2 regions of the Micromonospora sp. CA-246542 genome follow, and region 2 is predicted to be linked to the other one. Evidence: riboswitches for the same ligand, from Rfam matches in the RefSeq annotation. Region 2 holds a riboswitch; the other holds the start of a gene.
What was found. Region 2 has a riboswitch for cobalamin ahead of cobN (cobaltochelatase subunit CobN). Riboswitches for the same ligand answer to the same signal wherever they lie in the genome.

Region 1: another riboswitch for cobalamin. It lies ahead of ACQP0N_RS13685 (ribonucleoside-diphosphate reductase subunit alpha); the one in region 2 lies ahead of cobN (cobaltochelatase subunit CobN).

What each region holds. Positions count from the first base shown of each region.
Region 1 covers NZ_CP192040.1:2,924,278-2,939,694, forward strand. The annotation lists gene ACQP0N_RS13655 (dynamin family protein) at 1-1,295, shown strand, start outside; gene ACQP0N_RS13660 (dynamin family protein) at 1,292-2,752, shown strand; gene ACQP0N_RS13665 (GH92 family glycosyl hydrolase) at 2,971-8,595, shown strand; gene ACQP0N_RS13670 (histidine phosphatase family protein) at 8,903-9,505, opposite strand; gene ACQP0N_RS13675 (CbtA family protein) at 9,502-10,302, opposite strand; gene ACQP0N_RS13680 (CbtB domain-containing protein) at 10,293-10,496, opposite strand; cobalamin riboswitch at 10,532-10,671, opposite strand; cobalamin riboswitch at 10,814-11,027, shown strand; gene ACQP0N_RS13685 (ribonucleoside-diphosphate reductase subunit alpha) at 11,222-13,558, shown strand; gene ACQP0N_RS13690 (ribonucleotide-diphosphate reductase subunit beta) at 13,609-14,604, shown strand; gene ACQP0N_RS13695 (family 43 glycosylhydrolase) at 14,769-15,417, opposite strand, start outside.
Region 2 covers NZ_CP192040.1:3,696,175-3,711,591, forward strand. The annotation lists partial or broken gene ACQP0N_RS17395 (VWA domain-containing protein) at 1-2,119, opposite strand, end outside; gene cobN (cobaltochelatase subunit CobN) at 2,237-5,905, opposite strand; cobalamin riboswitch at 6,200-6,376, opposite strand; gene ACQP0N_RS17405 (hypothetical protein) at 6,463-6,585, opposite strand; gene ACQP0N_RS17410 (DUF5919 domain-containing protein) at 6,892-7,782, shown strand; gene ACQP0N_RS17415 (inositol monophosphatase family protein) at 7,779-8,585, shown strand; gene ACQP0N_RS17420 (hypothetical protein) at 8,608-8,943, opposite strand; gene ACQP0N_RS17425 (RNA polymerase sigma factor) at 9,069-9,644, shown strand; gene ACQP0N_RS17430 (hypothetical protein) at 9,637-10,374, shown strand; gene ACQP0N_RS17435 (cupin domain-containing protein) at 10,379-10,879, opposite strand; gene ACQP0N_RS17440 (NADP-dependent oxidoreductase) at 11,046-11,990, opposite strand; gene ACQP0N_RS17445 (helix-turn-helix domain-containing protein) at 12,055-12,909, opposite strand; gene ACQP0N_RS17450 (hypothetical protein) at 13,027-13,530, shown strand; gene helR (RNA polymerase recycling motor ATPase HelR) at 13,655-15,417, shown strand, end outside.

The sequences.
Region 1 (15,417 bases), 770 kb from region 2:
GGGAACTCTCGGTGGCCGAGCTGAACATGCTGCTGCATGTCATGCGCTCGCAACCGAACGTGGTCGTGGTGCAGAGCAAGACCGACCTGGTGGCGGACTGGCGGACGGTCGCCGAACGCAACCGGCAACACCTCGCCGATGCCGGCGTCCCGGCGCCGCTGATCCCGGTGTCGGCGACGCTGCGGCTGCGTGCGGCGGCGGCCGACGACCGTGGCCTCAACGCCGAGTCCGGCTTTCCGGCGCTGATCGCCCGTCTGCAACGGGACCTGGCCGGCAAGGCCGACCACCTGGCGCGGGCGTCGGTGCAGGCGGTGGCCCGTACGGTGGTGGAGCAACTGGCCGCGCCGCTGCGCGCCGAGTTGGCGACGCAGGAGGCCGAGGAGCAGTCTGGGCCGATCTCGCGGCTGCACGCGGCCCAGCGGGAGGTCGACGAGCTGCGGCGCTGCTCGACCCGCTGGCAGAACACCCTCAACGACGAGATGGCCGACCTGCTCTCCGACATCGAGTACGACCTGCGGGACCGGACGCGCCAGATCCTGCGGGCGGTCGACGAGGCGTTCGATGAGGCCGATCCGCTCACCGCCTGGGACACCTTCGACGAGTGGCTGTCGCGCAGCCTGGTCGAGGCCGCGGAGGCCAACCACGAGTGGCTGGTCCAGCGCTGTGACTGGATCGCCCGCCGGGTGGCCGCCCATTTCAACCGGTACGGCTACGACGTGCTGCCGCCCTGGTCGATGACCATGCCGGAGGATCTCGGCGACCGGCTGCCGGACCTGGAGCGGCCGAGGATCGACCGGTTCACGACGGGTCAGAAGCTGTTCACCGGCATGAAGGGCTCGTACGGCGGCATGCTGATGTTCGGCCTCGCGACCACCCTGGCCGGGATGCCGATGATCAACCCGGTCTCGGTCGGCATCGGCGCCCTCTTCGGCGGCAAGAGCATCCGCGACGAGAGCAAGCAGATGTTGCGCCGCCGGCAGGCGACCGTGAAGACGGCCATCCAGCGGCATGTCGACGAGTTCTTCGTCCGGATGGTCCGGGACTGCCGGGACGCCGCCCGGCAGGTGCAACGGATGCTGCGCGACCACTTCACGGGTCTGACCGAGGAGTTGCAGGAGGCCATCGTGCAGTCGTTCCGCAGCGCGAAGCAGGAGGCCGACACCGATGTCGCCCTGCGCGAGCAGCGGCAGCGGGAGATCCGGTCGAGGATGACCCGCCTCGCCGCGCTCTACGAGCAGTCCCAGCACCTGACCGCCACCCGGTCGACCCCGGTGCTGTTGGAGCCCGGGGCATGACTGTCGGGGTGCGGTTGGACGAGGCGGCCTGGGGGCTGCTGCACCAGGCGCTGGAGGTCTACCAGCACGACGCGCGGGCGGTCGGGCGGTTGCGGCACCAGATCGCGCGGTTGGAGCAGCCGCTGCGGATCGCGGTCGTCGGGCCGTGGCGGGCGGGCAAGTCGACGGTGCTCAACGCGCTGATGGGGGAGGAGGTCGCGCCGGTCGAGGGCGCCGACGGCGCGTTCACCTGGTACGAGGACGGCGCGTCGCCGGGCGCCACCGCCTACCCGGTGGGGCAACCTCCGCAGGAGCTGACGGTGGTCAAGTCGGCGACCGGCATGCGGGTGGATCTCGGCTGGCGTGCCGGGGAGGTACGCGACATCGTGGTGCGGTGGCCGACGCGGGCGCTGCGGCAGGTGACGCTCGTCGATACCCCGGCGCTCGGCACGGTCGATGAGCAGGGGCACGCGCCGGTGCTGGACCGGGTGCTGGCCGACGCGGACGCGGTGTTGTTCCTGACCCGGGATGGCCGCGACAGCGATCTGCGGGTGCTGGAGTCCGCTCGGGACAGTGCGGTCGGGCAGGCCGCCCCGGTTAACGTGATCATGGTGTTGTCCCGGGCGGACGAGGTCGGCGGTGGCCGGATCGACGGGCTGCTCACGGCCCGACAGTTGGCCCGTCGGCACCATCGTGATCCCCGGGTGGGCGCGTTGGCCGTCACCGTGGTGGCGTGCAGTGGAGCGGTCGGCCTCGCGGGTCGGCTGCTCGGCGAGTCCGACTTCGCCGCGCTGGCGACGCTGGCCGGGGTGCCCCGCGCCGGGTTGGAGCCCCACCTGCTCTCCGCCGACCGCTTCGTCCGTGGCGACCTGCCGGTACGCCTCGACCCCGAGATGCGCGCGGGCCTGCTGGACCGGTTCGGCCTCTTCGGTATCCGGCTGGCCACGACGCTGGTACGAGGTGGGTTCGACACCCGGGTGGCGATGTCGGCCGAGCTGATCCGGCGCAGTGGGCTCACCGAGCTGCGTGAGTCGATGACCCGCTGTTTCGTCGATCGGCGCGACGCGCTCAAGGCGCGCTCGGCGCTGGCCGCCGTGGAGTCCCTGGTGCGGGCCGAGCCGGTCCGGGGCAGCGACGAGTTGGTCGGCGCGATCGAGCAGATCCTGGCGGGCGCGCACGAGTTCCGTGAGTTGCGCCTGCTGGTGGCGTTGCGCAACGCCCGTCTCGGTTTCGACGCCGAGTTGGCCGCCGAGGCGCAGCGGCTGGTCGGCGGCGAGGGCGTCTCCCTGGCCGCCCGGCTCGGTGTCGAGCACGAGGCGACCACCCAACGGCTCTGGGAGACCGCCGCGGACGCCCAGTGGCGGTGGCGGGACCGGGCGGAGGATCCGCTGCTCCCACTGACCCAGCGGCGCGGCGCCGAGGTGGTCGTGCGTAGCTGCGAGGGGATGCTGGCCGAGCTGGCGGCGGGCGGTCGCTGAGCGGCCGCGAGTCCACCCGGGACGCTACGGGCGCGTTTCGCGGCGATCAACCCATTGACAGGGCCGTGGTTGCCCGGAAGCATCTGCCCAACATCCACCGGATCTGCCCTCGCTTGTCAGGCACGCCCGATGACAACGATGTCAGAGCCGGTCCACCCTCCACTGCCACCCAGACGCTCGACGTACTCGACCGGATCGAGTCGAAAGGTCCCGCCCCCATGCCGTATCTCCCCCGTACGCGCGCCGTCTCCCTGCGGATAGCCGTGGCGACAACCGCCGCCCTGCTGCCCCTGGGGATGGTCGTCGCCGCGCCGCTGGCCAGCGCCGCGCCGAGCGCCCCGCCACCGGGCGCCTTCCGTTCCTCGTTCGAAACGGCCGACCCGCAGCCCGCCACGAGCACCGTCGAGATCGACCGCTCGGGTCGGCCGGTGCAGGGCAACCTCAGCGGGTCCAGCGACGCGAACCTGCCCGGCAGCCTGCTCGGCCAGGTCGAGGCCACCACCGCGAGCGCCCAGAACCCGCCGAACGAGATCGCGGCGAACCTCGCCGACGGGAACCCGTCGACCAAGTGGCTGGCGTTCGAATCGACCGCGTGGGTGACGTACCAACTGGCCAAGCCAGCGGTCGTCAAGCGGTACGCGCTGACCTCGGCGGACGACGAGCCGGGCCGCGACCCCCGCGACTTCACCCTCCAGGGATCCACCGACGGCAGCGCCTGGGTCGACCTGGACCGCCAGACGAAGCAGAGTTTCGCCAAGCGGTTCGCCACCAACAGGTACGGCGTCACCAACACGACGGCCTACGGCTGGTACCGGCTGGTGGTCTCCGCGAACTCCGGCGACACTCTCACCCAGCTCGCCAGCTGGGACATCAGCGACGGCTCGGACGTCCGACCACCGGCCACGCCCATGGTCACCGAGATCGGCCCCGGCCCGGCCGGCGGTTACACGACGAAGCCGGGCGTCGGCTTCACCGGGCTGGCCGCGCTGCGCTACTACGGTGGCGCCCAGACCGGCGGCCGCTCGTACGCGACGAACAAGCTGTTCGACGTCGACATCCCGGTCGGGCCGAACACCCGCCTGTCGTACCGGATCTTCCCCGAGTTCACCGGCCAGGACGCCCGCTACCCGTCCACCTACGCCTCGGTCGACCTGCACTTCACCGACGGCAGCTACCTCAGTGGACGCTCGGCCGTCGACCAGCACGGCAACCCGCTGACCCCGGCCGGCCAGGGCGCCTCGAAGGTGCTCTTCGCCGACCAGTGGAACGCGGTCAGCGCCGACATCGGCGCCGTCGCGCGCGGCAAGACGATCGACCGCGTCCTGCTGGCGTACGACGACCTGCAGGCCACCGAGGAGACCCTCTTCCAGGGGTGGCTCGACGACGTCGAGGTGACTCCGAACCCGGCGACGATCGACGGCTCCCGGCTGACGAACTACGTCGACACCCGACGAGGCACCAACTCCACGGGCGGGTTCTCGCGGGGCAACAACCTGCCGATCACCGCCGTACCGAACGGGTTCAACTTCTTCACCCCGGTGACCGACGCGACCTCGGACTCCTGGGAGTACGACTACCACCGCGCCAACAACGCCGCCAACCTGCCCACGTTGCAGGGCCTCGCGATCTCCCACGAGCCCAGCCCCTGGATGGGCGACCGAAACCAGATGTCGGTGATGCCGGTGGCCGGCGACGGCCCCCTCACCGGGCCACCCGCCAGCCGGGCGCTGGCCTTCCGCCACGACGACGAGACGGCTCGGCCGGACCTCTACCGGGTCGCGCTGCAGAACGGCCTGGTCGCCGAGATGTCGCCGACCGACCACGCCGGCATCATGCGGTTCACCTTCGGGCCGGGACCGTCGACCGGAAGTCTCGTCTTCGCCAAGGGCACCTTCACCCTCGGCGCCGACAGCACGTTCACCGGCTGGGTCGACAACGGAAGCGGCCTCTCGGCCGGACGTAGCCGGATGTTCGTGTCCGGTGAGTTCGACCGCGCGCCGGCAGCCGTCACGGCGACGTCCGCGACCTTCGACGTCTCCGCGAACCGTCAGGTGACGATGCGGATCGCGACCTCGTTCCTCTCCGTCGAGCAGGCCCGTCGCAACCTCGACCTGGAGGTGACCGGCCGGAGCTTCGACGCGATCCGCGACGCCGCCACCGCCGCCTGGAAGGACCGCCTCGGCCGGGTCGAGCTGCGGGGCGCGACCGAGACGCAACTCGTCACCATGTACTCGAACCTGTACCGGCTGAACCTCTACCCGAACTCGCAGTCGGAGAACACCGGCACCGCCGCCGCCCCCCGCTGGCAGTACGCGAGCCCGGTGTCCGCGCCGACCGGCACGTCGACCGCCACCCGGACCGGCGCGAAGATCGTCGACGGGCAGATCTACGTCAACAACGGGTTCTGGGACACCTACCGCACGGTGTGGCCCGCGTACTCGCTGCTCTACCCGGACGTCGCCGCGAAGATCTCGGACGGGTTCGTCCAGCACTACCGCGACGGCGGCTGGATCGCCCGCTGGTCGTCGCCCGGCTACGCCGACCTGATGACCGGCACCAGCGCGAACGTGGCGCTGGCGCAGGCGTACCTCACCGGGGTCAAGCTGCCCGACCCGCTCGCGGCGTACGACGCGGCCGTCAAGGACGCGACCGTCGCGTCCGGACGTGGCGCGGTCGGCCGCAAGGGCATCGAGACGTCGCTGTTCCTCGGTTACACGCCGACCAGCACCGGCGAGTCGGTGTCGTGGGCGCTGGAGGGCTACATCAACGACTACGGCATCGGCAACATGGCCGCCGCGTTGGCGAAGGACCCGGCCACGCCGAAGTCGCGGCGCGACCAGCTCACGGAGGAGTCCCGGTACTTCCTGGAGCGGGCCCGCAACTACGTCCATCTCTTCGACGCCAAGACGAAGCTCTTCCAGGGCCGCGACGCGGCCGGCACGTTCCTCGCCGGTGACCCGCTGGACTGGGGTGGCGTCTACACCGAGACCAACGGCTGGAACTTCGCGTTCACCGCACAGCAGGACCCTCAGGGCCTGATCAACCTGTACGGCGGGCAGAAGGCGCTACGCGACAAGCTCGACACCTTCTTCGCCACGCCGGAGAACGCCGACCGCCCCGGCGGCTACGGCGGCGTCATCCACGAGATGATCGAGGCCCGCGCGGTGCGGATGGGGCAGCTCGGCATGAGCAACCAGCCGTCGCACCACATCCCGTACCTGTATGACGTCGCCGGCGCTCCGGCGAAGACCCAGGCGGCCGTGCGTGAGATCCTGCGGCGTCTCTACGTGGGCAGCGAGATCGGTCAGGGCTACCTGGGCGACGAGGACAACGGCGAGATGTCGGCCTGGTACGTCCTCAGCTCGCTGGGCATCTACCCGTTGCAGGCCGGGTCGACCCACTGGGCGATCGGCTCGCCGCAGTTCACCCGGATGACCGTGCACCGCCCGACCGGCGACATCGTGGTCAACGCCGCGAACAACAGCAACCGCAACGTGTACGTGCAGAGCGTGAAGGTCAACGGCAAGAAGCAGCGCGACGTCTCGGTCGAGGTGTCCGCGCTCGCCAGGGGCGGAACGATCGACTTCCAGATGGGGCCGAACCCGTCGTCGTGGGGCACCGGTCGCGACGCCACGCCCCCGTCGCTGACCAAGGGCGACGCCGTACCGCAGCCGTTGCAGGACGTCACCGGGCCGGGCCTCGGCACCGCCACCGTCAGCGGCGGTCCGGACGCGTCGACGCTGTTCGACGACTCGTCCACCACCCAGCTGACGACGTCGTCGGGCACGCCGCAGATCGGCTGGGCGACCCGGGGCGGCCGGCAGAAGCCGACCTACTACACCATCACCTCCGGCGCGACCGCGGGCGACCCGGCGGACTGGCGGTTGCAGGGCTCCACCGACGGCCTGACCTGGAGCACGCTGGACGCGCGGGCGGGCGAGGTGTTCCGCTGGCGCAACCAGACCCGGCCGTTCCGGATCGACAAGCCCGGGCGGTACTCCCAGTTCCGCCTCGTCGTGACGAAGACCGTCGGCGCGGCACAGCCGACCCTCGCCGAGATCGAGCTGCTCGCCGGGGGGGACCTCGACCTGAGCGGCGGTGACATCACGGTGACCGCCACCGATGGCGTGCACGCCCGCTCCGGCGCGCCCGCCACGATGGCCCTCGCCACGGTCACCGGCGGCGTCGCCGACGACTACCGGGCCACGATCGACTGGGGTGACGGCTCACCGGCCACCGAGGGCACCCTGACGCTGAGTTCCCGGGAGGTCTACCGCGTCAGCGGCGAGCACACCTACGCCACGCCGGGCTACCACCAGGCGAGCGTCACGGTGACCGACGGCGTCGGTCAGGGCTCGGTGACGGTCGGCGTCGACGTCGCGTACGCGGCGAACTCCGGCCTCACCGCGGCATTCGACACCGTGTGTGTCGGCGACGAGGGCACCCTCGCGGCGGACTGCGACGCGAAGTCGTGGGCGTACTCGCGGGCGGCACTCGCGGAGGCCGGCGTGACCCAGGGGCAGCGGCACCAGGTGTCGGGCACCGCGCTGGGCTTCACCCTGCCGCAGGTGCCGGCCGGGCAGCCGGACAACGCCACCGGCAACGGCGCGACGATCGCCCTGCGCCTGCCGGCCGACGCCCGGAGCATCTCGTTCATCGGCGCCGGTACGCAGGGCAACCAGGCAACGACCGGCACGGCGACGTTCAGCGACGGCAGCACCGCCAGCATTCCGATCCAGTTCAGTGACTGGACGCTGGGCGGCAACGCCAACGGGACGCCGTCGTACGGCAACATCGTCGTCGCGAAGTCCGCGTACCGGCTCAGTGGCACGAGCCGCGACGGCGCCCAGCCGTTCCTGTTCGCCACCACGCCGTACCAGATTCCGGCGGGTAGGACGCTGGTCTCGGTGACCCTGCCGACGCAGACCGGCGACCCGCGCTCGGCGGGCCGGATCCACGTGTTCGCCGTCGCCGACGACGGCACGCCGGCCGCCCCGCTGGTGACCGCCGCCCCGGGCGACCAGAGCGTCGACGCCGGGCAGGTCCTCACGGCGAACCTCGGATCGGTGACCGGCGGTCTCCCCGACACGAGCGGCTACCACGCCCGCGTCCAGTGGGGCGACGGCACGGTTCCGGACGACGCCACGGTCGGTGCGGACGGCGCGCTGAGCGGCCGGCACACCTACGCCCGTGAGGGCACCTACACGGTGCGCGTCACCGCGTGGGACACGGTGTCCAGCAGCACCGCGACCTTCACCGTGACCGTCCGGCGGGCCGGGGCGGCCACCACCCTCGCGGTGTCCGGCACGCAGTCGGTCGCCGCTGGCGACGCGGTCACGGTCGTCGGCAGCGGGTTCGCCGCCGGCGAGCGGGTGACGGTGGGCCTCGCGGCTGGCACGACCCGCGAGGTGACGGTCTCGGCGTCCGCGACGGGCACGGTCCGCGCGACCGTCGCGACCTCCGGGGACACGCCACCGGGGCGGTACGCCGTCCGCGCCACCGGCGCGTCCTCCGGTACACCGGCGACGGCAACCGTGCAGGTGACCGTGGGCTCGACGGACCCGGCCTACCAGCCGCGCCTGTCGTTGCCCACGCCGTCCGCGCGCCGCGGAACGTCGATCACGGTCGACGGCTCCGGCTTCGCGCCGAACGAGGAGATCACGGTCAGCCTCGGCGACGGCCGTCGGGTCGGCACGGTACACGCGAACGGTGACGGCGTCGTCGCCGGCGGGACCGTCGGCGTCCCGGATTCGACGGAGCCCGGAGTCACCAGTGTGACGCTGTCCGGAACCCGCTCGAAGACGACGGTGTCCCGACCGTTGACGGTCACCGTCACGAAGTAGACCGGAAGCACAACAGTCGGGCGGGCCGTGCTCCACGGCCCGCCCGACGCCCGTTCCAGGCCCGCCCGATCTCGACTCCGAGACGCGGGTCGCGCGGCCGCCCGTCCCGCATGGCCGTGCCGCTCCCGGCGAGCGGCGGGGCCAGGTCGCGGATGAGGGACATACCGCAGAGTCATATTTATACCTCTGCGGTATATCGCCTCTGCGGTATGTCACTCGCCGGTCTGTGGCCCGCCGACCGCGCTGCGCCCGCCGACCGCGCTGCCCCGGATCTGGGGCAGCTCTACAGGAGCCGTGGTAGAACTCGTCAGCCGTTCGGCGGTGCCGGTGCCGACGCCGCGTCCAGGCGCAACTGCCACCGTGGGCCGTGGGCGGTGAGTCGGACGATCGCCAGCGGCGCGACGTCGAGCTGTCGGTACGTCGCCAGCGGCAGATCCAGGGCATGCACGAGCGCGACCCGGATCACGAGTGGGTGGGTGACGGCCGTGAGCCGTCGGCCGAGGCCACGCTGCGCGTCCAGCCACCGGCCGACGCGCTGGCGTACCGCGACGATCGACTCACCACCGTGCGGCGTGGCGTCCAGCGTGGACAGCCACTCGCCTAGCGCGTCCGGCCGCTCCGCCGCGATCTCCGCGAGGGGCCGGCCCGACCACTCGCCGTAGTCACAGTCGGCCAGGGCCGCCTCGACGGTGGGCGCGAGTCCGAAGATCTCGGCGGTCTCGACGGCCGCCGCCGCGGGGCTGGACAGGCATACGACCGCGTCGCCGTCACGCCGGCCCGTACCAGCGGGGGACAGGGCGAGGGCGGCACGCCGGCCGCCCTCGTCCAGGCTGTCGTTCCCGCCGAACCGGGCCTGCCGCAGGGCGGCGGTGTGACCGTGGGCGACCAGCCGCAGGCTGGTGGCGCTCACCCGGCCAGTCGTGCGCCGGCGACCGCGCGCTGGCGGTGCATCAGGGCGGCGAAGAGCAGGCCGATGCCGGTCCACAGCACCATCTGGGTGCCGAGCGAGGCGAGCCGGAAGCTCCACAGCAGCGTCGCGGGGAAGTCGCCGGGGACCTCCTGGAACGACGGCAGCACCACATAGGACACGACGGTGACCAGCAGGAAACCGCCGACCGCCGCGCTGGCCCGCAGCCACACCGGCGCGTGCTCACCCACCGATCGGTAGCCGAGCGAACCGGACCAGACCGCGACCAGGCCGAGTACCACCATCAGCAGGTAGGTGAACGTGCGCTGGTTGATGGTGGACGGGTCGCCGACGGCCGGTGGATTCGGTGGGTACTTGACGAACGGCACGATCACCGCGCCGAGCAGCGCACCGCCGGCCAGCAACAACCCGGACCGCCCGTCGTCGGCGGTCCGCCGACGCCGGGCCAGCAGGACGTACGCGCTGGCCAGCAGGCCGCCCATGGCGGCGCCGAACAGGCCGGTGGCCAGGAACAGGCCGCCGCGTTGGCCGTTGCGGCCGACCAGGGCCTCCTCGCCGTGCTGGTGCCCGTCGGCGACGGCCTCGGCGTGCTGGTGCCCGTCGGCGGCGGGCTCGGCGTGGGTGGCCGCCTCCTCGATGGCGATGGCCGCCTCGACGTGTGGTTCGCCGACGACGTAGGCGAACGTCCCGGCGAGCAGGCCGGCCACCAGGCCGGCGAGCAGCCCGCGCAGCAGGACCGTGACGAACGTGGGTGCGGTGCCGGTGCCGGTCAGTGGCACGGGACACCGAGCAGGTGCCGGCCGTCGTGCATCAGCTCGTGCAGGTACATCCCGCTGCGCGAGACCGCGCCCTGGTCGAAGGCGACGAGGTAGGTCAGCAGTGCGAGCAGGGCGACGGTGGCCAGGACCGTCCACACGAGACGGGTCGGGACAGCGGGGTGTGCCAGCGGCTGGCTGGACGTGGAGCTGGACATGCGTGAACGAACCTCCTCGGGGATGACGCGTCCCCATCGCAAGGCTGCGGACGACCGAGCGTCCTGGCTCGCGCCCCCCGGGCTGGGGGCCGCTCACAGTGGCGCGACCGCGCCGGATTCTCACCGGCTTCCCTCGCGTCGCCGCAGATAGTGGGTCGACCGTATCGGTGCCGGTTCGCCTCGGTCAAGCCGATGGCGACGGTCGGGGCGTCACCGCCCGTCGGCCGGCTCCGAGCCGATCGACGAGGGTCGTCATCGTCGACCGCGACACGCCGGACCCGACATGTGGGGTGTGACAAACGTGCTCGCCCCTATATATGGTGTCGACCGCAGCTGGTTCGGCCACTCCTGGTGAGTGGTCGAGGCAAGAGGGAACCCGGTGGAAGTCCGGGACTGTCCCGCAGCGGTGAGTGGGAACGACCGCCGTCATCAGCACTGGGCCAACGGCCTGGGAAGCGACGGCCAGTAGGTGACCGGGCCGGCCCGGTCGCGCCCGCGAGTCCGAAGACCTGCCAGCGCGCCGCGTACCCGAACCTCGGGTGCGCGGCGGTCCGAGGCCGCGCGGAACGGCTGACGCCACCTGACCCACGCCCACGCTGGCGTGGCGTCGACGGCGTCCGTCCCCCCGCGTCCGAGGGCCCTTGAGGTCTCGAACTCCCGAGGAGTGAGTGGTGACAGTCACCGAGGTGGTCCCGGTCAGCGGCGAGGCCGCGCGGCGGACCCCGATGCAGGTGCGCAAGCGCGACGGCGGCACCGAGGCCGTGGACGTGAACAAGATCGTCCGGGCGGTCGAGCGGTGGGCCGACGACCTGACCGAGGTCGACCCGATGCGGGTGGCCACCCGTACGATCAGCGGCCTCTACGACGGCGCGACGACCGCCGAGCTGGACCGGCTGTCGATCCAGACGGCGGTCGAGATGATCGGTGCGGAGCCGCAGTACTCGCGCCTGGCCGCGCGGCTGTTGGCCGGCTACGTCGACAAGGAGGTGCGGCGGCAGGGCATCACCTCGTTCAGCGCGGCGATCCGGGCCGGCCACGCCGAGGGTCTGATCGGTGACGAGACCGCCGCGTTCGTCGCCGCGCACGCGGAGACGTTCGACGACGCCGTCGACCCCGACGGCGACCGTCGCTTCGAGTACTTCGGGCTGCGCACCGTCTACGACCGGTACCTGCTGCGTCACCCCACCACCCGGCTGGTGCTGGAGACCCCGCAGTACTGGCTGCTACGGGTGGCCTGCGGCCTGTCCCGTACGCCGGACGAGGCGGTCGACTTCTACCGGCTGATGTCCAGCCTCGCCTATCTGCCCAGCTCGCCGACCCTGTTCAACTCCGGCACCCGACACACCCAGATGTCCTCGTGCTATCTCGTGGACTCGCCGCGCGACGAACTGGACTCGATCTACGCGCGCTACGCCCAGGTCGCCAACCTGTCCAAGTTCGCCGGTGGCATCGGCATCGCGTACTCCCGGGTCCGGTCCCGGGGCGCGCTGATCCGGGGCACGAACGGGCAGTCAAACGGCATCGTGCCGTGGCTGCGCACACTGGACGCGAGCGTCGCGGCGGTCAACCAGGGCGGGCGGCGAAAGGGCGCGGCCTGCGTCTACCTGGAGCCGTGGCACCCGGACATCGAGGATTTCCTCCAGCTCCGGGACAACACGGGCGAGGACGCCCGGCGTACGCACAATCTCAACCTGGCCAACTGGGTCCCGGACGAGTTCATGCGCCGGGTCGAGGCCGACGAGATGTGGTCGCTGTTCGATCCCGACGAGGTGCCCGAACTGCCGGACCTGTGGGGCGAGCGGTTCGACGCCGCGTACCGGGCCGCCGAGGCGCAGGGCCGCTACGTGCGGCAGCTGCCGGCCCGCGAGCTGTACGGGAAGATGATGCGGACCCTGGCCCAGACCGGCAACGGCTGGATGACCTTCAAGGACGCGGCCAACCGGCTGTGCAACCAGACGGCCGAGCCGGGCAACGTGGTGCACCTCTCCAACCTCTGCACCGAGATCATCGAGGTGTCCAGCGACGACGAGACCGCCGTGTGCAACCTCGGCTCGGTGAACGTCGCCGCCCACCTGACCGATGACGGCATCGACTGGGAACGGCTGCGCGCCACGGTTCGGACGGCGGTGACGTTCCTCGACCGGGTCATCGACATCAACTACTACCCGACCCCGCAGGCGGCGGCGAGCAACCCCCGTTGGCGGCCGGTCGGGCTCGGGCTGATGGGGTTGCAGGACGTGTTCTTCGCGCTGCGGCTGCCGTTCGACGCACCGGCCGCGCGGGAGCTGTCCACCCGGATCAGCGAGGAGCTGTACCTGACCGCGCTGGAGACCTCCGCCGACCTGGCCCGCCAGTTCGGCGCACACCCGGCGTTCGCGCAGACCCGGGCCGCGCGGGGCCGCCTGCAACCGGACCTGTGGGGTGTCGAGGGTACGCAGACCGCGCGCTGGGCCGCGCTACGCCAGGAGGTCGAGGAGTACGGGCTGCGCAACTCGCTGCTGGTGGCGGTCGCCCCGACCGCGACGATCGCCTCGATCGCCGGCTGCTACGAGTGCGTCGAACCGCAGGTGTCCAACCTGTTCAAGCGCGAGACGCTCTCGGGGGAGTTCCTCCAGGTCAACACCGCTCTCGTACGCGAGTTGAAGGCCCGCGGCCTGTGGACCGAGCAGATCCGGTCGGCGATCAAGCGCGCCGAGGGGTCGGTGCAGTCCGTCATGGAGCTGCCGGCCGACGTGCGGGAGCTGTTCCGCACCGCGTGGGAGCTGCCGCAGCGTGCGCTGATCGACCTGGCCGCCGCCCGGGCGCCGTTCATCGACCAGTCCCAGTCGCTGAACCTGTTCCTGGCCTCGCCCACCATCGGCAAGCTCTCCTCGATGTACCTGTACGCCTGGAAGACCGGGCTGAAGACCACCTACTACCTGCGGTCCCGGCCGGCCACCCGGATCCAGCAGGCCACCGTCAGCGCGGTGCCGCCCGTCGTACCCGTCGTCCCTGTCTCGGTCGACGCCGAGGCGCTGGCCTGCTCGCTGGAGAACCCCGAGTCGTGCGAGGCGTGCCAGTGACCGTCGCCGACACCACCACGGACCGCACCACCGACGCGAGGACCACGTACATGCTGCTCGACCCCGGGATGGACCTGACTCTCCGTCCGATGCGCTACCCGCACTTCTTCGACCGGTTCCGGGACGCCATCCGCAACACGTGGACGGTCGAGGAGGTCGACCTGCACGCCGACCTCGCCGACCTGGACCGGCTGTCCCCGGCCGAGCGGCACCTGGTCAGCCGCCTCGTCGCGTTCTTCGCCACCGGCGACACGATCGTCGCCAACAACCTCGTGCTCAATCTGTACCAGCACGTCAACAGCCCGGAAGGTCGGCTCTACCTGTCGCGGCAGCTGTTCGAGGAGGCCGTGCACGTCCAGTTCTACCTGAACCTGCTCGACACGTACGTGCCCGACGAGACCGAGCGGTTCGAAGCCTTCGCCGCCATCGAGAACATCCCGTCGATCCGTCGCAAGGCCGAGTTCTGCTTCCGCTGGATCGACTCCCTGGGCGACCTGCGGGAGCTGCGTACCCGCGAGGACCGGCGGGCGTTCCTGCTCAACCTGATCTGTTTCGCCGCCTGCATCGAGGGGTTGTTCTTCTACGGCGCGTTCGCGTACGTCTACTTCCTGCGCTCGCGTGGCCTGCTGCACGGGCTGGCGTCGGGGACCAACTGGGTGTTCCGCGACGAGTCCATGCACATGGCGTTCGCGTTCGACGTCGTCGACACCGTACGCGCCGAGGAGCCCGATCTGTTCGACGACGACCTGGCCGACCAGGTCCGCCGGATGCTCACCGAGGCGGTCGAGTGCGAGGTCCAGTTCGCCGAGGACCTGGTGGGCCAGGGGGTGCCCGGTCTCACCCTGGCGGACATGCGGCAGTACCTGCAGCACGTCGCCGACCGCCGGCTCGCCCAGCTCGGGATCGCGCCGCACTACGGGTCGGCCAACCCGTTCGCCTTCATGGAGTTGCAGGACGTGCAGGAGCTGTCCAACTTCTTCGAGCGGCGGGTGTCGGCGTACCAGGTCGGGGTGACCGGCACGGTCGCCTTCGACGACGACTTCTAGGACCCCCACCCCACCCCCGGCCCCGCCCCGTCGATCATGAAGTTGTTGCTCCCCTATCGGCGTGTCGGGGGCATTAACTCCATGATCGACGTCGGCGGCGGACGGGGTGTGGGGATGGGGTGGGGGTGTTTTTGGGGGGCGGGAACCCGGGGGGGGTAGGGGCGCTAGGCGGGGGCGCAGGTTGGGGTGGTGGTCGGGGGACTGCTTGAGGTGGTGGAGCTGAGGTAGCCGGCGGTGGTCGAGGTTCCCGGCGCGAGCTGGCCGTTGTAGGCGGCGTTCGCGACGGTCACCTGGCTACCCGACTGGGTGAGGGTGCCGTTCCAGACCTGGGACACCGTCTGTCCGCTGGCGAGCGTCCAGGTGACCCGCCAGCCGTTCAGCGCCGACGATCCGGAGTTGGTGACCGTGAGCCGCCCCTCGAAACCGCCCTGCCAGGTGTTCACCACGGTGTTGGTGACCGCGCAGGACGTCCCGGCCGGGCTGGTCGGCGTGGGAGTGGTCGTGGGCGTCGGGATGGGCGTCGGCGTCGGGTCCGCGGTCGGGCTCGGCGTCGGCGTCGGGGTCGGCGTCGGGGTGGGCGTGGTGCCGTTGGCCTGGAACTGCCACCAGTTGAGGTTGAACAGGGTGCCGCTGCCGCCGGTGAACCGCAGGTACAGGTCCTGGGTGCCGGTGACGCCGGAGACCGGGCAGGAGACGGTCTGCCACGTCTGCCACGCACCGGTGCCGGGTACCGCGCAGCTGCCCACCCGGGTGCCGGTGGGGCTACCGAGGCGCATTTCGATGGTGCCGCCGGACGTCGCCGAGGCGACCCGG
Region 2 (15,417 bases):
CGGCGCCTGCCGCCCGGTCGAGCGGGCGGGTTCCGGCGGTGGCTCTGCCGTCGGTGACGATGAGGACCAGGGGGCGGCGTTTCGGATCGCGCAGGCGCTCCACGCGCAGCAGATCGGCGGCGGCGAGCAGGCCCTCGGCCAGTGGCGTCCGCCCGCCGGTCGGCAGTTCGGCCAGCCGGGTCGACGCGGCCAGCACCGAGGAGGTGGCCGGCAGCAGCGTCCGCGCACCGGTGCCCCGGAAGGCGATCACCGCGACCTTGTCCCGCCGCTGGTACGCGTCGGTGAGCAGCGCCAACACGGCGTCCTTCACGGCGGTCATCCGCTGCCGGGCGCCCATCGACCCGCTGGCGTCCACCACGAACAGCACCAGGTTGCCCTCACGACCCTCCCGGACCGCCTCCCGCAGGTCCTCCGGGCGCAGCCGCAACGGGCCGGCGAGCCGACCCCGGGCCGCCTGGTGCGGCGCGGCGGCACGGATGGTGGCCGGCAGGTGCAGCGCGCCGACCCGGCCCGCCGGTGCCCGGGCCCCGGTGGTGCGGCCCCGCCCGGTCCGCGCCCGGGAGCGCCGGCCCGGCACCCCGTCACCAACGCCGGGCGCCGTCAGGAGCCGGGCCCGCAAACCACCCCGGGGTACGGCCACCGTTCCGCCGTCCCAGTCCCGATCGTTTCCGGCGTCGCTCGGTTCAGCGCCTCCGGCCCGTCGACGCTGTCTGCCCCTGCTGTCGGCTTGCGAGCGATCGGAAGGCCCCTCTGCGCCCGCGTCGGCGACGTGCGGCTCGGGACCGTCGCCGCGCTCGCCCGCGCTGGCGCCGTTTCCACCGGCGGAGCCGTGACGTTCCGGACCCTCCGGGGTGGTCGGATCGGTCGCAGCACCATCGGCGTCACCGCCACGAGCATCCGGTCCGGACCCATCGGAACGGCGCCCGGCGTCCGGGCCTCCCTCACCGTCCGGGCCACGCGAACCGCCGGCACTGCCGCCTGGGCCGCCACCGTCCGGGCCACCGGCGCCGCCACCCGGGCCGCCACCAGCGGGACCGTCGGGGCGCGGGCCGGCGGAGCCGCCGTCGTCCGGGGCGCCATCGTCGTCCGGGTCATCGGGATGGCTGTCCTGGGCCCGTTGCAGCGCCTCGTCGAGGCGCTTCTCGTCCAGCCCCGGCGTGTCGAACGGGTCGCGGCGACGGCGGTGCGGCAGGGCGAGCCGGGCCGCCACCCGGACGTCGTCGCTGGTGACCCGGTCCCGGCCGTGCCAGGCGGCGTGGGCGAGAGCGGTACGCGCGGTGACGATGTCGGCGCGCATCCCGTCCACGTCGAACGCCGCGCACACCTCGGCGATCTGCCGCAGCGCGGCGTCGGGCAGGCGTACCCCGGGAAGCCGGCGGCGGGCGGCGGCCACCTGGGCGGCGATCTCGGCGTCGGCGTCGGCCCAGCGGGCGGCGAACCCGGCCGGGTCGGCGTCGGCGGCGAGCCGACGGCGCACGACCTCCACCCGGATCTCCGGGTCCCGGCTGGCGTTCACCTCCACGGTCAGCCCGAACCGGTCGAGCAGCTGCGGGCGCAGCTCCCCCTCCTCCGGGTTCATGGTGCCCACCAGCAGGAACCGGGCGGCGTGGCTCACCGACACGCCCTCGCGCTCGACGTGGCTGCGGCCCATCGCCGCCGCGTCCAGCAGCAGGTCGACGAGGTGGTCGTGCAGCAGGTTGACCTCGTCCACGTAGAGCACGCCCCGGTGGGCGGCGGCGAGCAGGCCCGGTTCGAAGGCGCGTACGCCCTCCCCGAGCGCCTTCTCCAGGTCCAGCGACCCGACGACGCGGTCCTCGGCCGCGCCGACGGGCAGTTCCACGAGGCGCGCCGGCCCGGTCTCGGCGGCCACCCCGACCGGGTGCGGCCCGTCCGGGCAGCCCGGGTCGGTTTCGGCCGGATCACAACCGAAGCGGCAGCCGGCGACCCGGCGTACCGGGGGCAGCAGCGCGGCGAGGGCACGGACGGCGGTGGACTTCGCGGTCCCCTTCTCGCCGCGCACCAGGACCCCGCCGATCGCCGGGGAGACGGCGTTGAGCAGCAACGCGAGCCGCATGTCGGCCATGCCGAGCACGGCGCTGAACGGGTACGTGGCACTCATGCTGGGCCTTCTTCCGTTCGCGACTGCGGGGCTCGCAAAACCGGCTCACTCCTCGCGCTCACTGAGCCTCCTTGGATCGCGACTGCGGGGCTCGCAAAACCGGCTCACTCCTCGCGCTCACGCCTTGTCCTCCAGATCGCCCTCGCTGGCCAGGTACTCGTCGCGCAGGCGGTCCAGGGTGGCCGGCTCGGGCTTGGCCCACAGCCCCCGATCGGCGGCCTCCAACAGCCGCTCGGTGATGCCGCGCAGCGCCCACGGGTTGGACCGCGCCAGGAACTCCCGGGTGGTGTCGTCGAACAGGTAGGCGGCGGCCAGGTGCTCGTACATCCAGTCGTCCACCACGCCGGCGGTGGCGTCGTAGCCGAACAGGTAGTCCACCGTGGCGGCCAGCTCGAACGCGCCCTTGTAGCCGTGCCGGCGCATCGCGGCGATCCACTTCGGGTTGACCACCCGGGCCCGGAACACCCGCCGGGTCTCCTCGCCCAGCGTGCGGGTCCGCACGTCGTGCGGCATGGCCGAGTCGCCCACGTACGCGGCCGGGGACGTGCCGGTGAGGTGGCGGACCATCGTCACCATTCCGCCGTGGTACTGGAAGTAGTCGTCGGAGTCGACGATGTCGTGCTCGCGGGTGTCCTGGTTCTTCACCGCGACCGAGATCCGCGCGAACGAGCGTTCCATGTCGGCGCGCGCCTCCCGACCGTCCAGCCCCCGGCCGTACGCGTAGCCACCCCACACCGCGTACACCTCGGCCAGGTCGGCGTCGCTGCGCCACGTCCGGGCGTCGATCAGCGGCAGCAGACCCGCGCCGTACGCGCCGGGTTTGGAGCCGAAGATGCGGGCGGTGGCCCGCCGCTCGTCGCCGTGCTCGGCCACGTCGGCAGTGACGTGCGCCCGCAGGTAGTTCTCCTCGTCCGGCTCGTCGAGGGCGGCGACCTGCCGGACGGCGTCGTCGAGCAGCGCCACCACGTGCGGGAACGCGTCGCGGAAGAACCCGGAGATCCGGACGGTGACGTCGACGCGGGGTCGACCCAGCTCGGCCGTCGGCACGACCTCGACGCCGGTGACGCGCCGGGACCGCTCGTCCCACACCGGCCGGCAGCCCAGCAGCGCGAGCACCTCGGCGATGTCGTCGCCCTGGGTGCGCATCGCGCTGGTGCCCCACACGGTCAACCCCACCGAGCGGGGGTACGCGCCGGTGTCGGCGAGGTGCCGGGCCAGCAGCGAGTCGGCCAGGGCCACGCCGACGTCCCAGGCGTTGCGGCTGGGAATGGCCTTCGGGTCGACGGAGTAGAAGTTCCGGCCGGTGGGCAGCACGTTGACCAGGCCCCGGGTGGGCGAGCCGGACGGGCCGGGCGGCACGAACCGACCGTCGAGCGCGCCGAGGGTGTTGCGAAGCTCGTCGGTGGTGCGCTCCAGCCGGGGCACCAACTCGGTGGCGGCGAAGCGCAGCACCTTGGCGGCGTCCGGGATCGGCTGGCCGGTCACCTCGGCGACGACCGCCTCGGCCGTCTCGGCGGTCCAGCCCAGGGTCTCCATGCCGATGACCAGCCGCCGGGCGAGGGCTTCGATCAGGTCGATGACATCGGCGGCGGTGCCGGCCGGCCCGTCCACCGCGTCGGTCAACGCGACCGGCAGGGCGATCCGCTGGCCCGGCGTCGCGAGCAGTTCCTGTTCGTCGAGGCCGTACGCGGCGGCGAGGGCCTGCCGCAGGCCGGGCAGTGCCTGGGCGCCACCCCAGATCTGCGGGGCGCGCAGCACGGCGAGGACCAGGTTGACGCGGGGCTCTCCGGTGGGCGCGTCGGCGAGGATGTGCAGGCCGTCGCGGATCTGCACGTCCTTGACCTCGCACAGGTAGCCGTCGAGGTGCAGCACGAAGTCGTCGAAGTCGTCCGCGTCGGGCATTGCCTCGGTGTGCAGGTCGTGGTGTAGCTCGGCGGCGCGGACCAGGTCCCAGATCTGCGCCCGCACGGTCGGCACCTTGGCCGGGTCGAGCGCCTGCACGGTGGCGTACTCGTCGAGCAGTTGCTCCAGTTTGGCCAGGTCGCCGTAGGTCTCGGCGCGGGCCATCGGCGGCACCAGGTGGTCGACGACCACGGCGTGTGCCCGCCGCTTGGCCTGGGTGCCCTCGCCGGGGTCGTTGACGATGAACGGGTAGACCAGCGGCAGGTCCGCGAGGACCGCGTCGGGCGCGCAGTCGGCGGCCAGGCCGAGCCCCTTGCCGGGCAGCCACTCCAGGGTGCCGTGCTTGCCCAGGTGCACCACGGCGTCCGCGCCGAAGCCGCCGTCCGCGACCGGCGCGGCGAGCCAGCGGTACGCGGCCAGGTAGTGGTGGCTCGGCGGCAGGTCCGGGTCGTGGTAGATGGCGATCGGGTTCTCCCCGAAACCACGCGGCGGCTGGATCAGCAGCGCCACGTTGCCGAAGCGCAGCCCGGCCAGCACGATGTCCCCGCCGTCGGTGTACAGCTCGCCGGGCGGCTCGCCCCAGTGCTGCCGCATCCGCTCACGCAGCTCGACCGGGACCCCCTCGAACCAGCGCCGGTACGTCTGCCCCGGTATCCGGGCCTCGGCGGCGGCCAACTGCTCCGGGGTGAGCCACTCCACGTCGTGCCCGCCGGCGGCGATCAGCGCGTGGATCAGCGCGTCGCCGTCCGTGGGCGGCGGCGTGCCCCCGAGGTCGTAGCCCGCCTCGGCGAGCGCGGCGAACAGCCGGACCGCCGAGGCCGGGGTGTCCAACCCGACGGCGTTGCCGACCCGGGAGTGCTTGGTGGGGTACGAGCTGAGCATCACGGCGATCCGCTTGTCGGCGTTCGGCACGTCCCGCAGCCGGGCGTGCCGCACCGCGATGCCGGCGACGCGGGCGGCCCGCTCGGGGTCGGCGGCGTACACCGAGAGACCGTCGGCGTCGACCTGCTTGAACGAGAACGGCACCGTGACGATCCGGCCGTCGAACTCGGGGATGGCCACCTGCATCGCCGCGTCCAGCGGGGACAGTCCGGCGTCGCTGCCAGCCCACTGCTCACGTGTGCTGGTGAGGCAGAGCGCCTGGATGACCGGCACGTCCAGGGCGGCGAGCGCGCCGACGTCCCAGGCGTCCTCGTCGCCGCCGGAGGAGGCGTCCGCCGCGACCGCTCCGCCGGCCGCGAGGACGGTGACCAGCAACGCGTCGCAGCGGGCGAACAGCCCGAGCGGGCCGGCGCCGGTGGTCAGCCCGCGCAGCGAGCCGCAGAAGATCGGCAGTGGGTTGCCGCCGGCCGCGCGGACCGCCTCGGCCAGCACGTCGACGAACGCGGTGTTGCCGGCCAGGGCGTGCGCCCGGTAGAAGACGATTCCGATGGTGGGCCGATCCGGGTCGGTGGGGTGCTCGCCGTGCACGCCGTACGCCGGGGTCGGCGCGGGCGGGGCGAATCCCTCCCCGGTGAGCAGGACCGTGTCGGAGAGGAACCGGGCCAGCTCCCCGAGGTTGTCCGGACCACCCTCGACCAGGTACGCCAGGGCCTGGGCGACCACGCCGGACGGCACCGTGGAGACCGCCATCAGCTCCGCGTCCGGCAGCGCCTCGCCGCCGAGGACGACCGTGGGCACGCCGCTGGCGAGCACGGCGGCGAGGCCGTCCGGCCACGCCTGCCGACCGCCGAGCAGGCGTACGACGGCGAGGTCGACCCCGTCGAGCAGGGCGGGCACCTCGTCGGCCGCCACCCGGGCGGGGTTGGCGAGCCGGTAGTCGGCGTCGCTGGCGCGGGCGGCCAGCAGGTCGGTGTCGGCGGTGGAGAGCAGCAGAATGCGCACGGCAGGCTCCGGACGGTAACGTCGGCGCGCTCGCGGAAGCGGTTCGGCGACGACGTGCGGGTGGGCGCGGGGTTCAGCGGGCACCGCGACCCGGACCGCTCACCGGCACGGGGCCGGCGGCGACGGGTGGCGTGGCGCGGAACTCAGCGGGAAACGACGCCCAAGCGAGCGGATGCCGGCGCGGTCGTGCGGCCGGGTCGGGGCGCGGCGGTGCGACCGCCGCTCGGGGTACGACGGTGCTCGTCGGTGCGCAAGACGCCATGCGTCATCGGGTCCTCCTCGGGTGTCCACGCCCTGGGGTACGTCCCGACGGCCGAAGTATCCTGGCTTCCGGATCGACGCTCTCCCCCGGCCTTCCAACCGCAGACACACGGCCGTGACTCGCGAGGGGGGATCACTCCCCGGTGACAGTGGCGGGACCGCGTCGGATTCGCACCGACTTCCTTCACTGCCGTCAGGCCGCGAATGCTGCCACACCCTCGCGCCGCCGGTCAACGCGGACCCCGGTGCCACCCGGTCACGAGCACCACATTGACCTGCGAATATATCGGGGCGAGTCACTCATGGTTGAAGCGACGCGGCCGGCGAGTCAACGACAGCCAGCCGAGGAAACGCGCGTGCATCAGGGCAAGGTCGGGGCGACCGCCGAGACCGTACAAGTCGTGGATGGCCTCGTTCATGCAGGACGTAAGGTAGAGGGCCAGCGCCAGCGAGTGACCGTAGAACTCGGCGACGAGATCGAGTTGGGCGCGGGAGCATGGCCATGCTGCGGCACAGTTGCGGCACAACCAGGCGGGGCGCATGGGCAGGTGGGGGCGGGACCGCAGACTCACACCACGACCCTGCTCACCACAATCGCAGCGATCCATCACAGCGGGTGATTCCTCGATGGATAACCGTCATCCGCCCTCCGGATGTCCTCCCGGTATGCCATCCCACTACTGAATAGGCTGGCCCTCGGCCCTTGAGCAGGAAGGGAGCCAGCCGTGAGCGTCCGCGCAACTGCCACGCTTACCACTGACGACCTGTTGTGGGACACCACTGACATGCTCGACGCCCTGGCCGCTCGCAACATCACTCAGGTATTCCGCCTCGTCCAGCGAGCCACCCGCGCCAGCCAGACCACTCTCGGCGTCGCCACCGGCCTCAGCCAGGCTCAGATCAGCGAGATCACCAGCGGTGCCCGCCGGGTCAGCAGCATCGATGTCCTCACCCGCATCTGCACCGGCCTGTCCATGCCCCGCCACGCACGAATGACGCTTCTCCTCGGCGAACGCGAGCCGGCCCCGGACCTAGCCGGACACCAGCTCAGCACGGCCGTACGGAACCAATGCGCTGATGTCAGCGCGATCTATTCCAGCCGATCAGATTTTATGGCGGAGCTGCCCCCGCAAGCCCTTTTCGACCATGCCACGGACATCCGAGCGGCCGGGCTGTCACTGAACCTCATCTGTCAGCAGTACGGCGACAATCGCCTCCTGAGACTCCTCGCCGCCGGCACCCGCCTCCGCTGCCTGTTCCTTGACCCGGCCGGCGAGGCGATCAGGCGGCAGGAGCGGGAGGACGACTATCCAGATGGGCACCTCAGCGCGCTCACCGAACTCAACATCCAGAACCTGGCCCGTCGCATTCGTGACCGGCTCCCGGCGGACGCCCGGGACAACCTCACTATCGGCGTCTACGACGAGTCCATCCGCGCCAACGTCCTTCTGATCGATGGTCGACTCTGCGTTGTCCAGCACTACCTACCGCAGATGCGCGGTGTCGACTGCCCGACGCTGGTCATCGAGCGCAGCGCCACCCCCAGCCCTTCCGGCCTCTACCCGATATTCGACGAGATGTTCAACTCGCTGTGGGAGCGCAGCCGCCAGCTATGACCGGCTACGCGCACCTCCTCCCCCTCGCACAGGAGGCCGTCGACCTGGCGCACGACCTGATGCGCAGGCTCCAGCCCGGTGCGCTGACCTTCAAGGGTGACCGCGACATGGCCTCGGACGTGGATTACGCCATCGAGCGAGCGGTCCGCGAGCATCTGGCCGCCAAGGCGCCTGACATCGGTTTCCTCGGTGAGGAGTACGGCAGCAGCGGCGACACCAGCGCGCTGACCTGGGCGCTCGACCCAGTCGACGGCACCGTGAACTTCATCCACGGCTCGCCCCTGTGCGCGATCTCTCTCGGCCTCATCCACCGCACACACGCCGTCCTTGGTGTCATCGACCTTCCGTTCCTCGGCACCCGCTACCACGCCGTGCAGGGGCACGGCGCCTATGCCGACAACCGGCGCATCCGCGCCAGCCAGGTCACCGATCTGCGGGACGCCGTCGTCGCCATCGGCGACTATGCGGTCGGTGCCGGGGCCAGCCGGAAGAACACTGAGCGCCTCGCCATCACCGAGCAGCTCACCCGGCACGTCCAACGGATACGCATGCACGGGTCAGCCGCAATCGATCTCGCCTGGTTGGCGCACGGCCGGATCGACGCGTTCGTCATGCTCAACAACAACCCGTGGGACACCGTCGCGGGCGTCGTCATCGCCAGGGAGGCTGGCGCGCTGGTGGTCGACATCGACGGCACGCCCCACCACGTGAACGCTGCCGCCACGATCGGCGGCGGTGAGCTGATCCTTCCACCCGTCCTCACGCTCATCCAGCGATCACTCGCGCAGGCGAAACCCGCTTGAGCCCGGTTACGGCCTGACCGGCTCAGCGGGCGTGGCGTTCCGGGTGTGCCCGATTCCACACCCGCATCCGCTCCGGGTAGCCGGTGCGGGCCGCCTCGTACAGCGGCACCGCGTGTTTGCGGGCGATGTCGCCCGCCGCACGGGGTGTGCCGGTGCGACGACGGATCCACTCCCCGTCGTGGGCGATCGCGACGACGGTGGTGTCGGTGGCGGTCGTCTCCGGTTCCAGGTAGAACTCCACGCCCCGCCGGCTGGTGACGAACGCCTCCAGCGCGGCGAGGTCGTCCCGGGTGGCCTCACGGTCCAGCTTCGTCGGGGTCGCCTCGCCGCCGCGAGACCGCCGGTTGAACCAGCCCATGCCCAGCCCCTCTCCTTCGACGCCACTCCCAGTTGAGCACCGATTCCTGGCAATAGGCTGCACGGCGGGTGGGAGAAATCTGACTCCGCTGGGGCGGAACCCGACGGGCGCGGGTGGTGTCATCAGTGCGAGTCCGACCGGAGGTTCCCCTGGACGACGACGTGCTCGTCAGCCGCGCCCGAGCCGGTGACCTGGAGGCGTACGACCTCCTGGTCGCCCGGCACACCGCGTCCGCGTACCGGACGGCGGTGCTGCTCGGCGCGGGTTCGGACTCCGAGGACGTCGTCCAGGAGGCGTTCGTGAAGGGCTACCGCAAGCTGTCCCGTTACCGGGGAGAGTCGTCCTTCCGCTCCTGGTTGCTCGCGATCGTCGCCAACGAGACCCGCAACCTGCACCGGTCCCGTTCGCGGCGGGATGGCCTGGTCCTGCGGGCGGCGGCGAATCCGCCACCGGAGATCGTCGAGGACGACGCTGTCGACGCGGTCCTGGCCGCCGAGCGTCGGGCCACGCTGGTGGCGGCTCTGCGACAACTGCCGGTACGCGACCGCGAGGTGATCGTCTGCCGGTTCTTCCTCGATCTCGGCGAGCAGGAGACGGGCGTCATGCTCGCTTGGCCGCGGGGAACGGTGAAGTCGCGCACCTCCCGCGCACTGGCGAAGCTACGTGCCCTGCTCGCCGACGAGGAGGTGCGTCATGGATGACCTCGCCCGGGACGGCCTGGAAGCGGAGCTGCGTGACCTCGGCGGCTGGCTGGAAACGCCCGCCACGCCGGACATGACCGCACGGGTGCGCGACCGGCTCGTCGGGGACGTACGCGGGCGACGTCGGTGGCGCTCCCTGGCCGCGGCGGCGCTCGTGGCCCTGCTGGTCGCGGCGCTGCCGCCGACGCGTGCCGCCGTCGCCGACGCGGTCGGCGAGGTGCTGCGCTTCGCCGGCGTCGGCATCGACACGTCGTCCAGTCCGTCGCCGCCCGGGGACGAGCCGTCGCCCCTGCCGTCGCTGCGGTCGGTGGGACTCGAGGAGGCGCGGCGGGCGGTGCGCTTCCCGATCCGGGTGCCGGCCGCGCTCGGTCCGCCGGAGCGGGTGTCGATCGCCGACCCCGACGGCGCCGGCGCGTACCGGGTCGCGACGCTGCTCTACCAGGGCGGCACGGTACGACTCGACGCGTTCGACGGTCGCCTCGACCTGACCTTCCACAAGCGGACCAGCCGGCCGGGAGCGGAGTGGACGCAGGTCGAGGGCGACTTCGCCATCTGGGTCGACGGTCCCCACGTGCTCTCCTACGTCGACCGGTCGGGTCAGATCCGGCGGGAGACCGCCCGACTCGCCGCGTCGACCCTGATCTGGGAGCAGGCCGGCGTGACCTACCGGCTGGAGGGCGCACGCACCCAGGCCGAGGCGCTGGAGATCGCCGGCTCGCTACCCCGGTGACGTGTCAGAGGAATTCGCTGCGGTACGTCGAGGCCAGTTCCGCCGCGCGACGGCGGCGTTCCCCCAGCTCGTCGGGTGTCAGCTGCGGCGGCGGCGCGTCCGCGCCCGCGACGACGTCCCCGATCCGCATGAAGTACTCGTCCTGCCCGGCCGGGGTGCACATGCAGAGCATCCGGGCCGGCGCTCCCGAGACGTTACGGAAGTTGTGCGGCGCATTGGCCGGGATGTTGATCGTGGAACCGGCCCGTACGGTGTGCTGCTCACCGCGGAAGGTGAACTCGATCTCGCCCTCCAGAATCGTGAACATCTCCTCGAAGTCGTGCCGGTGCGGCGGCGGCCCGCCGCCGTCGGGGACGCGCATGTCGATCAGGCAGTACCTGCCGTTGGTCTGCTCGCCTGTGATCAACATGCCGTACGTGTTGCCCACCAGCGAGAGGTACGTCGTACCGGGGTCGTCCGGGTCGGCAACGGTCAGCGACCGGGACGGGTCGTCGTCGGGGATCATCCTGGTTTCTCCTTCGTAAATCTCGGTTCGAGAGCGACTCAAGCACTCGGATGCCGTCGGCGACGGCGCGTCGCGCGAAGGTCGGTCACGTCGTCGGGCCGCGCCGCAGCGGCTGTACCGTCTCCTCGGGGTTGGTCCAGGCCGTGGGCGCGCTCCTCGGGGTGGCTCAGGCCGTGGGCGCGACGACGATGGTCTTGCCCGGCAACTCACCCTCGCCGGCCCGCGCGTGCAGGGCCGGCAGATCGGCCAGCGGCACCCGCTGGCCGACCTCGACGCGCAGCTCACCGGTGCCGACGCGGGCGACCAGGTCGGCGAGCTGATCGGCGTCGCTGCGCACGAACAGGTCGATGCCGCGCACGCCGCGCCCCTCGTCGGAGGGGGCGGGCATCCAGACGGTGGTGTTGACCAGGGCGCCACCGTCCCGGATCACGGTGACCAGCGCGGCCAACTGCTCCGGGGTGACCGGCGCGAGGTTGAGGACCAGGTCGACCGGCTGGGTCACCGCTTCGGTCACGTCGGTGGTGGTGTGGTCGATCACCTCGTCCGCGCCCGCGGTCCTGACCCGTTCGGCGCTGCGAGGGCTGGCCGTGGCGATGACCCGGGCGCCCACCTCCTTGGCCAGCTGCACGGCGTACCCGCCGACCGCTCCTCCAGCGCCGTTGATCAGTACCCGCTGGCCGGCGGTCAGCTTCCCGTGGTCGAACAGCGCCTGCCACGCGGTCAGGCCCACCAGCGGGAGCGCCGCCGAATCGGCCAGGGGGATGTTCCCGGGCGCGCCGGTCAGGATCTCCACCGGCGCGATCACGTACTCCGCGGACGCTCCGGTCCCCGTCATCGGCAGGAAGCCGACGACCTGGTCGCCGACCGCGACGTCGTCCACGCCGTCACCGAGCGCGTCAACCGTGCCGGCGACGTCGAGGCCGGGAGTGTGCGGCAGCTCGACCGGGATCGGGCCCTGCATGAAGCCGGCCCGGATGTTGCCGTCGACACCGTTGAACGACGTCGCGGCGACCCGGATCCGGACCTGACCGGCACCGGGGGTGGGCAGCTCGACATCCTCGTACCGTAGGACCTCGGGACCACCGAACTCGTGAAAACGCACTGCCTTCATTGCTGGACCTGCTTTCGTTGGGTGTCGCTGGGGACGTCACCCACTCTGGCTGGATCCGGCGCGGTTAACCTGGGCCGGCTTGGCCCACCCTGACGATCGTCGGTTCGCCGGCTGCGTCGACGATCTCGGCGAGACGCGCCGCGTCGGCCGAGCCGGGCGCCGCGGTGAGCATCAGCGCCGCCAGATCGTCGCCCGGGATGGCGAGCATGCTGCCAACGAGCGTGACCGGGCCGGCGTCCGGATGGATGAAGGCGGCACTGCTCTCGTGGGCCGCCACCGATCGTGGCACCCGCCACAGGTCGTCGAACCGGCGACTGCGACTCCGTAGCTCGTCCACCAGCGCGGCGAGTGGCACGTCGGCTGGGTAGCGCAACTGCGCGCTCCGCAGCCGGGCGACCAGGACCGCCTCATGATCGGTCGCGTCGGCGGCGGACTGCATGAAGCCGTCGAAGGGATCGCAGAACGACCGCCAGGCGATGTTCCACTCCCACGGGTCCCCGGTGAGCTGCCAGTGCTTCAGGGCCAGGAAGGCGCCGTTCACGGCGACCAGGTTCATCGCCGCGTCGGAGACGAACATCGGAGTGTCGGTGAACCGTTCGAGCAGCCGCATCGCACCCGGGCCGACCTCGGTCGGCACCTGCCCGTCCGCGGCGGCGTACCCGGCCAGCGCGCAGAGCCGCTCGTAATCGGCCCGCCCGGCGCGCAGAGCGCGGGCGATGGCGTTCACCACCCCGGCCGAGGGGTGGCTGCGCCCCTGCTCCAACCGGCGCACGTAGTCGGCGGACATCCCGGCCAGCTCGCCGAGCTCCTCCCGCCGCAACCCTTGGGTCCGTCGACGGCCGACCGGCAGGCCGACCTTCTCCGGAGCGGTGCTCTCCCGCAACTGGCGCACGGCGGTGCCGAACTCGTGACGTTCCACGGCGCCAAGTGTGCCCGAAGAGGTGGTCGGCGCAGGTGGCGGCGTCCCCGGCCGAGGAACCCGCCCGGCCCGGGCGGTGTCTGACTGGTGCGGGACATCCGTATGAGAGGGGGCGCAATGATCACCTGGGGCAGTTTCGTGCTGGGGTCGGTACTGGTGCTGGCGGGCTGCTCGGTCGGGGAGCGGGCCACGCCGCCGGCGGCCGGCGATCCCAGCGCGCCGACCGGCTGCGCGGGACACGTCGAGACGGGTTCACTGCCCGACTGGGCGGACGAGGGGTTCCACGGGGACACCCGCATGCCACACGTCTTCGGCGCACGGGGTGAGATCGTGGCGGTGCTGTTCGGCCACCCGCTGGCGCAGGTCCGACCGGACGCGTCGAGCAACAAGATCCTCTGGGTGGCCCGACCCGCGACGACCTCGCCGGACCCGGGCGAGTCGACCACGCTGAAGATCACCGCGACGCTGGACGGCACCGACACCAGGGTGGCGCACGAGGTCGCCGGCGGGCCGGGCCCGTCGATCATCGACCTGCCCGAGGCGGGGTGCTGGCATCTCGACCTGCGGTGGGCCGGGCGCACCGACACGATGGATCTCGTCTACGCCGAACGGAAGCCGTGAGGGCGGGGACAACCCTCCCGCCATATCCAACATATACCGCATGGGGGGACTTGCGGCAAGGCCCCCGTCGTGCCGCAGAATGGCCCGTCCAAGGCCATGACCTGCGGAAACGGGAGCCATGAGGATGAACGTGTCGTCGGCGGCGGCCAGTGTGTTCGACCTACCGGGGAACCTCGCGGCCAAGGCCGACCCGGCGCTCGTCGCCCGGGACGAGCAGCACTTCGCCGTGATCGCGGCGAGCCTCGAGCGGTCCACCGCCGAGCTGTCCGACCGGCTCGACGCCGAGCGTCGGGCACCGGCGGGCAAGGGTCGGCAGGCGGTCGTCCGGGACGAGGAGATCCGACGGCTGACCGCCCGCCTGCGTGCGCTGTCTCGTTTCGGTCTGGATCTGTGTCTCGGCCGCATGGTCCACGCGGACGACCCCGAGCCCGTCTACATCGGACGGTTCGGCCTCAGCGACGGCGATGGCCGCCGGCTGTTGCTCGACTGGCGCTCACCGGCCGCCGCGCCGTTCTTCGGAGCGACCCACGCCAACCCGATGGGCCTGGCGAGCCGACGTCGGTACCGCTGGACCCTCGGCCGGATCAGCGACTACTGGGACGAGGTGTTCACCCCGGACGGGTTCGAGGGGCACGCCGCGCTGGACGACCAGTCGGCGTTCATCGCCAGCCTCGGCGGCAACCGGTCGGCCCGGATGCGCGACGTGCTCGGCACCATCCAGGCCGACCAGGACGCCATCATCCGGGCCGGATCACGGGGCGCGCTCGTCGTCGACGGCGGTCCGGGCACGGGCAAGACCGTCGTCGCCCTGCACCGCACCGCGTACCTGCTCTACTCCGACCCGCGCCTGCGGCAGGGGCGCGGCGGGGTGCTGTTCGTCGGGCCGCACCAGCCCTACCTGGCGTACGTCGCCGACGTCCTGCCCAGCCTCGGCGAGGAGGACGTGCAGACCTGCACCCTGCGGGACCTCGTACCCCAGGGCGCCTCGGCGACCGTCGAGAGCGACCCTGAGGTGGACCGCCTCAAGTCCTCGCTCGGCCTGGTACGGGCGATCGACGCGGCCGTCCGCTTCTACGAGGAGCCGCCGACGACGGCGCTGACCGTCACGGCCGGCGACACCGACATCCGGCTGAGCGCCGACGACTGGGCCCAGGCGTTCGAGGCGCCCGGACCGGGCACCCCGCACAACGAGGCCCGCGACGAGATCTGGGACGAGCTGCTGAGCATCCTGGTCGGCAGGTACGACGGCGACGAACCCGAGAACCTCGTCCGCGCGTCGCTGCGGCGCGACGCGGAACTCCGTACGACGGTCAACCGCGCCTGGCCGCTGCTCGACGCGGCCGACATCGTCGCGGACCTGTGGTCGGTACCCGCCTATCTGCGCAGGTGTGCCCCCTGGCTCGGTCCCGACGACGTCCGCCGGCTCCAGCGTGCCGACGCCCGCGCGTGGACGGTGTCCGACCTGCCGCTGCTGGACGCGGCACGACAGCGGCTCGGCGATGCGGAGGCGTCGCGGCGTACCCGCCGCCGCGAGGCCACGATCGCCGCCGAACGGGCACGCATGGCGACGGTCGTCGACGAGCTGATCGAGGCGCACGCCTACGACGACGGCGAGGGCGTGCTGTCGAGCCTGCGCCAACTGGACCTGCAGGACGCGCTTGTCGACGAGGCCGTCCTCCCGGGCGTCGCCGCGGATCTGCTGGCCGGCCCGTTCGCGCACATCGTGGTGGACGAGGCGCAGGAGCTGACCGACGCGCAGTGGCAGATGCTGCTGTCGCGGTGCCCGTCGCGCAGCTTCACGATCGTCGGGGACCGGGCCCAGGCCCGGCACGGATTCACCGGTTCGTGGCGGGAGCGACTCGCCCGCGTCGGGCTCGACGAGGTGAC